2 regions of the Nitrincola sp. genome follow, and region 2 is predicted to be linked to the other one. Evidence: predicted binding sites of a transcription regulator. Region 2 holds the regulator's gene; the other holds the start of a gene.
What was found. Region 2 encodes FNR, which switches genes on or off when oxygen is low (the NO sensors DNR and NnrR bind a similar motif). Its sites were predicted from a motif close to TTGATNTANATCAA; they were not measured.
Positions count from the first base shown of each region.

Region 1: a site for FNR is predicted at 2,413-2,426, ahead of ACN0R1_RS11415 (DUF523 domain-containing protein). Genes of this name have one in related genera too.

Region 1 covers NZ_JBLXDN010000013.1:72,230-76,393, forward strand. The annotation lists gene ACN0R1_RS11400 (DUF2207 domain-containing protein) at 1-546, opposite strand, end outside; gene ACN0R1_RS11405 (IS30 family transposase) at 687-1,655, shown strand; gene ACN0R1_RS11410 (hypothetical protein) at 1,755-1,964, shown strand; gene ACN0R1_RS11415 (DUF523 domain-containing protein) at 2,634-3,110, shown strand; gene ACN0R1_RS11420 (RidA family protein) at 3,179-3,580, shown strand; gene ACN0R1_RS11425 (esterase/lipase family protein) at 3,859-4,164, shown strand, end outside.
Region 2 covers NZ_JBLXDN010000003.1:66,454-70,617, reverse strand. The annotation lists gene hemN (oxygen-independent coproporphyrinogen III oxidase) at 1-1,301, shown strand, start outside; gene fnr (fumarate/nitrate reduction transcriptional regulator Fnr) at 1,411-2,178, shown strand; gene ACN0R1_RS03785 (adenine phosphoribosyltransferase) at 2,222-2,770, shown strand; gene ACN0R1_RS03780 (recombination-associated protein RdgC) at 2,776-3,690, shown strand; gene queE (7-carboxy-7-deazaguanine synthase) at 3,742-4,164, shown strand, end outside.

The DNA.
Region 1 (4,164 bases), on a different contig from region 2:
AACCCCTGTTGCATTTATTTCGCTTTGAAAGTGTTGATCTTTCGAACCGAGAGGCCCAGTGTAAGCTTCAGCGCTAAAATCATCGGACACAGCACCTTCAGGCAAGTGTACCTTGGCGCTAACGCGGTCAATCGGCAACTCCCACTTATTACCACTCACATTCCAATAGAGTTCATCATAATCATCAAAGAAGCCAAGGTGTCGGTAAATTACGTAGGTGATCGTATAGGTATACTCACCAGGTCTCAGCAGATGATTTCTGTTGCCTATGTATAAATCGAGATACCGCCCTCTTTTTTCAACACGAACAGGCTCCCTCTCCCCATCACGGGCTACTCTTAGAATAAGTATAGGCGTTTCAATGTAACTTCCAAAAGTGCCCTTATAACGGGTCGGAATAGTGCGATAGATGCCGCGCTTAATCGACATTCCTTCAGAGCGCACTTTGATCGTTTCAATGACCTTCATGCTGCCATCCTCACGCACAGTCATATCGCTGTGAAAATCGAGAATGCGCTCGTCAGCTCCAGCAGATACCGCTATCAAAGAAAAAAACAGCAGTAGTAATAAACGTTCCTGAATTCAGATAATAACCGCAACACTCATGTGATGGGCCAGGTCGGAGAGAGGCCAGCTACCGAAATGTGGTAGCCTTATTTTTCGACCAAAAAAAATGAGATCTACACATGAGTTATCGGCAGCTGACCGAGGGACAACGATACCAGATTTCGTCGTTTCTCTCACAGGATTTTTCACAGCGAGAGATTGCAAGAAAACTAAACATTGCACCTTCGACCGTCAATCGAGAGTTGCTGCGTAACACAGATGAAGCAGGTCAATATGACCCCGATAAAGCTCAACAGCGCTCATTAATTCGCCGTTTAAAGCCAAAAACTAAGCGAATATGTGAGAGCACAAGGAATGCCGTTGAGTTCATGCTCGAACTTGACTGGAGTCCTGAGCAGATATCGGCTATTTGCACTAGGATTGGTTACACCGTCAGTCACGAGTGGATCTATAACTATGTACTGGCTGATTTTAATGAGGGTGGCAGCTTGTTCACCCACCTGAGACATCGGTTAAAACGTTATAAAAAGCGGCTTCACAAGCAGCGAGGTCGCATCCTTGGTCGGCGTTCCATACACGATAGGCCTGGAATTATTGATGAACGAGGCCGCTATGGTGACTGGGAAATAGACACGGTCATTGGTAAGCAAGGAACGGGGGCTATCGTGACTATTTTAGAGCGAAAAAGCCGCTTTTACTTAGTTAGGAAAGTGACTAGTAAACGTGCCGATGCGGTGGCTGAAGCGACGATAGACATGCTACGGCCTTTTAAAGCTTTGGTTCACAGCATTACCGCCGACAACGGCTTAGAATTCGCTGATCATGAACGCATTGCTCGTGAACTGGATACTGATGTTTACTTTGCAGATCCCTATGCGTCTTATCAGCGTGGCGCAAACGAAAATGCAAATGGTCTATTGCGTCAATACATACCCAAGGGCACGGATTTGCGGACTTTAACCCAAGCCCTGATTGCAAAGGTTCAAGTAAGGCTGAATCTGCGTCCCAGGAAAATACTGGGATTCATTCAACCAGACGTAATATTTAAAGAGCAATTGCAACAGAATATGAGCGGGTGTTGCAGTTAATAGTTGAATTCAGGGATAGTATGTCTCCAATTCTAAGAGCTATATCAACACATGATAAAAATCTCTCAGAATTTAATGAGTTAATTGAGAGGATTATCAATGATCATTAAAAAAATAACAGTGCTATTGGTTGAATCAATAATATTTTTCATAACAGCTGTACTTTGTTTGATGATATTTTTTTATGTCAAAGATGAGTTTGCTCAGGATACTTCTTCTCCAAATTTATACGGAGCAATATCTGCTATTATAGCCTTGATAATAATATTTATATCTTATTCTTATATCTCAAAAAAGCTAGAGAAATAGCAAAATAATTTCTAACAAGGAAATTTCACTCGGACACTACGCGCCGGTGAATCACGGCGTTGAGACTGTCGGATAAGTCCACCAGCCCTTGGCTGGTGGCACAGTGATGCCAATATGAAGCTGATCTCAATGGCTACATTGCGGATAACCAGTTCCGTAAACGCGATCTACGCTTTGTTGAGTCCGTAACCTTCAAGACAGCCAAGGCACAACGACGTAAAGAACGGGGCGGCCAGGTGGCACAACGCTTCACACCCGCTGAGTTTGATTATGATCCGCTGACGGAAACCTGCCGCTGCCCAGCATCCAGCCCATGTGGAAACGCTTCAAGGGAGTGATTGGAGAGCAAGAAACTATAAGCTTCCAGGGCTATCACCAACACTGTCGAGACTGCTCTCTAAAACATCAGTGCCTGCGCCGAGCCAATCAACAAGATGGATGTCAGGTTATGAGCTAAATCATAATCCACCAAACGGTGGTTGTGATAGCTTGAATTGATGAGTATCGTCTGTTTGAATGAGTGACAGTATTTATCTGATTTGAGCAGGTCACAATTAACAGAATGAGGAAGGGAGCTGTTGATGCTGGAGATTTTGATTTCAAAATGCCTAATCCGACAGGCTCGTTAGCACCACAATGCTGGGGCCTGGTAATTTGAGAAAAGTATTAATGAGTGCCTGCCTTCTAGGGAAACGTGTTCGATACGATGGTGGGAGCCTTTCAGTGAAGGATCAGATTATAGAGAGGTGGATATCTGAAGGCCGAGTTGTTTCAGTTTGCCCAGAAGTTGAGGCCGGAATGAGCATTCCCAGGAAGCCTGCGGAAATTTTTGAAGGTAGCGGAAACAGTGTGTTAGATGGTGAAGCCGACGTTGTTGAAAAAGGCGGAAACATTGTTACCGATGATTTCATCGCAGGTGCCTCGATTGCTTTGGAACTGTGCAAAAGGCTTAACATTGAAATAGCGGTACTGGCTGAGTCTAGTCCTTCTTGCGGCAGTTCATTCATCTATGACGGTAGCTTTTCAGGTAATCTGAATCCCGGTATGGGGGTTACGGCCGCGTTGCTGCGTCGGCATGGTATTCAGGTGTTTAGCCAACATGAGATAGCGGATGCTGACAAGGCCATCCACGCGACAAGCGCGTGATGGCTGGCGTTAGCGCCCCAAGTTCGAGTCTGGCTTGACGTTAGGCGTCCATTGAAAAAGGAAACAGCATGGCACATATCGTAGAAACATCCACTCCACCCAATACTCCGACGCCAATCGGTCCCTACAATCACATTGCTAAGGTCGGCCCGTTCTTAAGCATCGGTGGAACCGCCGGTGTCAATCCAGCAACAGGCCAGCTAGCTGGTACGGATATATACTCACAAGCAAAGCAAATACTTCAGTCATTCCAAGTAATGCTGGAATCCATTGGGTCTGATTTGGAACATATACTTCACGTAAACATTTTTCTTAAAAACATGCAGGATTTTGAGGAAATGAATCGTGCCTATGTTGAGATGATGGGGGATCACCTTCCAGCTCGCACTGTGATAGGCGTAAATGAGCTTCCGAAACCTGGGGTTCTAGTGACAATGAATCTTACTGCTGTAACCAATACCAAGTTGTAGTTCCCCCGTTTTAGTGGACTCTCCTAGACTATGATTAGATAGTAAGTAGGCTTGAAGAAATTTTCGATGTGAGCCCATTGTTTATCGTGGATAAGATCTATTTAGATAATAAGTTTATGTACTTGATGTAGTCATTAGCAGTAATTATTAACAGATCCAAAGCAGTCTGAGCTTTTAACAAACCAAAGTATCAATAGAAGTTAAATCAGAGCCTGTTAGAAAGAGTTGGTGTTTTGAAAGTGGTTTTCTGTAGGCTCTTAATCAGAGAGGATAGAAACATGGCATTACACCCAAAACGCCATCCAATAATCTATGTGCGTGGCTTCGCTATGCGTGATGCAGATATCGAAGATACTGTAAATACGCCTTACATGGGGTTTAATTTAGGCTCGACTCGAATTAGGCAATCGCATGATCGGTCGTTTGTGCCATATATATTTGAATCCCCACTTATTCGATTAATGAAAGAGTACGGCTATAAAGATGAGTATCTCGAGGGTAAGAGAAATGATGGCCGTATTCCACAACAAAGCGTAATTATATACCGTTACTATGAGCAACCAGAAACTGGGGATGGTCATCGT
Region 2 (4,164 bases):
TGCAGTTTGATCCAGCACTTTCACCAGCCGCTCTGATCAGCGAAGGACAGAACTCAGCCGATAAAGCTGCGCCTTTGTCGCTGTATGTGCATATCCCCTTTTGTGCCCATGTTTGTTATTACTGTGCCTGCAACAAGGTCATCACCCGAAACCGTGACCGTGCTCAACCCTACCTGGATACTGTTTACCGCGAAATGAAGCAGCTATCGCAATGGTACAGTGATGACCGGATCGTGGATCAGTTGCACTGGGGTGGTGGTACACCGACGTTTATCAGTGATCAGCAGATGGATGAGCTGATGTCTGCTTTACGCAATCAATTCAATTTGCGTAATGATGACAAGGGTGACTATTCAATCGAAATCGACCCACGTGAAGCCAGCCCGGAAACACTGGAAGTACTGCGCAAAACAGGCTTCAACCGAATTAGCTTAGGGGTACAGGACCTGGACCCTAAGGTGCAGAGTGCCGTCAATCGCGTCCAGCCATTGGAACAAACCCAGGCCGTACTCGACAAGTCGCGTCAGCTGGGTTTTTCATCCATTAATATGGATCTGATTTACGGCCTACCGCATCAGTCAGAACAAAGTTTTGATGACACCCTGGATGTAGTGATCGGCATGAACCCCGATCGACTGTCAGTGTTTAATTATGCCCACCTCCCGGATCGCTTTCGCTCTCAGAAGCATATCAATCCTGACGAACTGCCCAGCCCGGAAACCAAGCTGGCAATACTGCAAAACACCATCGATAAGCTGCTGAATGCAGGTTATGTCTATATCGGCATGGACCACTTCGCAAAACCCGATGATACCCTGGCACTGGCCCAAGCAGCGGGCCAATTACATCGCAACTTTCAGGGCTACACTACACATGCTGAATGTGACTTGGTCGCCATGGGGGTTTCTGCAATCAGTCAGATCGGCCGGGTTTATTACCAGAATGAACATGACCTCGCCACCTATACACAAGCGGTGACACAACAGCAGCATGCCATCAAACGTGGTGTCTGTCTGAGTGATGATGACATTGTCAGAGGTGCGGTAATCAACCAACTGATTTGTCACTTTGAACTGAATCCTGCGACAATCGAGCAGCGCTTCAGCCTGAATTTTGATCAATATTTTGCCGCAGAATTAGCAGAACTTCAGCAGTTTGAAGCCGATGGTCTGATTCAGCGTCAAGGTCGCCAGATCAGCGTCACCCCTTCGGGTCGACTATTGATACGCCGTATCTGTATGGCATTTGATGCATATATACCGAAACAGCAGCCAACACGAGGCTATTCACGCATTATATAACGTCGGCTTTAGCAGAATAAGCTGAACTATTCTGGTGCAGCCTTCACCCTGCAGCAGAAATGTTACATAATGGCAGCTATAATTTTGAGTTCACGGGGAAGGCAAGCAGATGGAAGATAAAAAATCGACAGGTAAGCTCCACAGCCTGAATCAGGTTCATTGCAGCACCTGCAGTTTGAGTTCTCTTTGCCTTCCGGTATCACTCAACATGACCGAGATGGAACGGCTTGATACGATCATTGATAAAAGCCGACCCTTGAAAAAGGGTGATCATCTTTTCCGCCAGGGTGATGCATTTGGCAGTGTCTATGCCATTCGTGCCGGTTCGGTTAAAAGCTACAGCATCACTGATGACGGTGAAGAGCAGATCACCGGTTTCTTTTTTCCGGGTGAACTGGTTGGCCTGAGTGCTTACGACACATCGACCTATCCTGTCTCAGTGAAAGTGCTGGAAACCACCACCGTGTGCGAGATTCCCTTCGAACGCCTGGATGAACTGTCAGGGCATATGCCTGAACTTAGACGTCAGTTACTACGCACCATGAGTAAAGAAATCTGCAACGATCAACAGATGATGATGTTGCTGTCGAAGAAAAATGCCGAACAACGTGTAGCCAGCTTTCTACTCAAGCTTTCGCAGCGTTTTCATGAACGCGGCTACTCACCCAGTTTTTTCCGCTTATCCATGTCACGTAACGAGATAGGCAACTATCTTGGGCTGGCAGTCGAAACCATCAGCCGTATTTTCACCCGCTTCCAGACTTTAGGACTGATCCATGTAGATGGCAAAGAAGTCGAAATTCTGGATAACGGGAAGCTCAATGAGCACTCAGGCGAAGCACAAACGACTGATAATGCCTGCAAAAGCAGCCGCTAATCAGCACATTTATCAGTTGAATCACTTGCCTTCGGAGACATAAATGTCCTACGACGAATTTTATATCAAGTCGGTGATCCGCTCGATCCCTGACTGGCCTGAACCCGGTGTTGTTTTTCGTGATGTGACGCCAGTGTTTAAAGATCCCAAAGCCATGCGCATGGTGTGTGATGCGTTTATCCAGCGGTACATGAACACGGATATAACCCACATAGCCAGCATTGATGCCCGGGGCTTTATTCTTGGGTCAGTGGTTGCCTATCAGTTGAACCTGCCGATGATTCTGATCCGCAAGAAAGGTAAGTTGCCCGGTGATACTTTGTCACAGGAATACAATCTTGAATATGGCACAGCGGCCATCGAAATGCAGACAGACGCACTGCAACCAGGACCCGAGGCCAATGTACTGGTGTTTGATGACCTGATTGCAACGGGTGGCACAGTCATGGCCGCGTTATCCTTGATCAACAAGCTCGGCGGTAAGGTACATGAAGTCGCCGCACTGATTGATTTACCCGATCTGATGGGCTCTCAGAAAATCCAGGACAGCAATGTCGCCGTATTCAGTCTGCTGGCTTATGAGGGCCTGTAACAACCATGAACAGCTTTAAAAATTTGCTCTGCTACCGTTTTGAACCCGATTCAACCCTGTCACCGGAAACCCTCGAAAAAGCGCTTTCAGAACACCCTTTCACCCCCTGTGGACGCCATGAGTTACAGCGCAGTGGCTGGGTGGCGCCCTGCCCTTTTGCTGACTCACTGGTATTCACCAGTAGCGGTTATATGCTGATCACCCTGTTACGGGAAGAACGCATACTGCCAGCCAGCGTGATTCGTGATGAGGTGCAAGAGCGGGTCAGTCGTATCGAAGCGACCGATGCGCGCAAAGTCTACAAAAAAGAGAAAGACCAGCTTAAGGATGAAGTAGTGCTGGAGCTGCTCCCGCGCGCTTTCTCCAAACGACAGAGCTGCCGCGCCCTGCTGATGCCAGAGCAAGGCTGGCTGCTAATCGACTCAGGTAGTTTCAATCGGGGTGAGCTGTTGCTGAATGCGTTACGTGAAGCTCTCGGTTCACTGAAAGTAAAACCGCTTAACGTTAACCAGGCTCCAGCCAGCGTGATGACACAGTGGTTGCAAGATATCAACCAGGTCAGCAGTGGCTTTGAAGTGGATGATGAATGTGAGTTACGCGATACTTCAGCTGAAGGGGGCGTCATTCGTATCAAGGGGCAGCCTCTATTCAGTGACGAAATACGTGCCCACCTGGATACTGACATGCAGGTCACCCGCCTTGCAGTCACCTGGGAAGAGCAACTGAGCTTTGTGCTGCATGCCGACCTGACCCTGCACCGCCTCAAACTGACGGACCAGTATAATGAACAACTGGAACACGATCGTCCAGAAGATGAAGTGGCCGACTTTGATGCCGCTGTTACCCGCATGGGGCTGGAAATAAGCCGTTTGCTTCCGGCGCTGGCCAGCAGCTTCGGTGGCGAACCGGTCAGCGATTAATCTACCGGGAAACCTGATCACTAACTCGACAAAAAATAGCAGAGTGCAGTCATGTACAGCGTAAAAGAAAGTTTTTACACCCTGCAGGGAGAAGGTGCCCACGCGGGCCGCCCAGCTATTTTCTGTCGTTTTACCGGCTGCAACCTCTGGTCTGGACGTGAACAAGATCGTGCCTCAGCCGTGTGTAACTTTTGTGATACTGACTTTGTCGGCACAGATGGACAGAACGGCGGTAAGTTTGCTACGCCAGAGGCTCTGGTAACCCACCTGAAACGCTTTTGGCCACTCACCACCACCGAACCCCCTTATCTGGTTTGCACTGGTGGTGAGCCTGCGCTACAGCTGGATCAAGCACTGGTGGATGCCTTGCACCGGGAAGGATTCATCATTGCCGTAGAAACCAATGGCACCAAACCCCTGCCTGATGGCATCGACTGGATCTGCGTCAGCCCCAAAGCGGATACCCCCTTATAT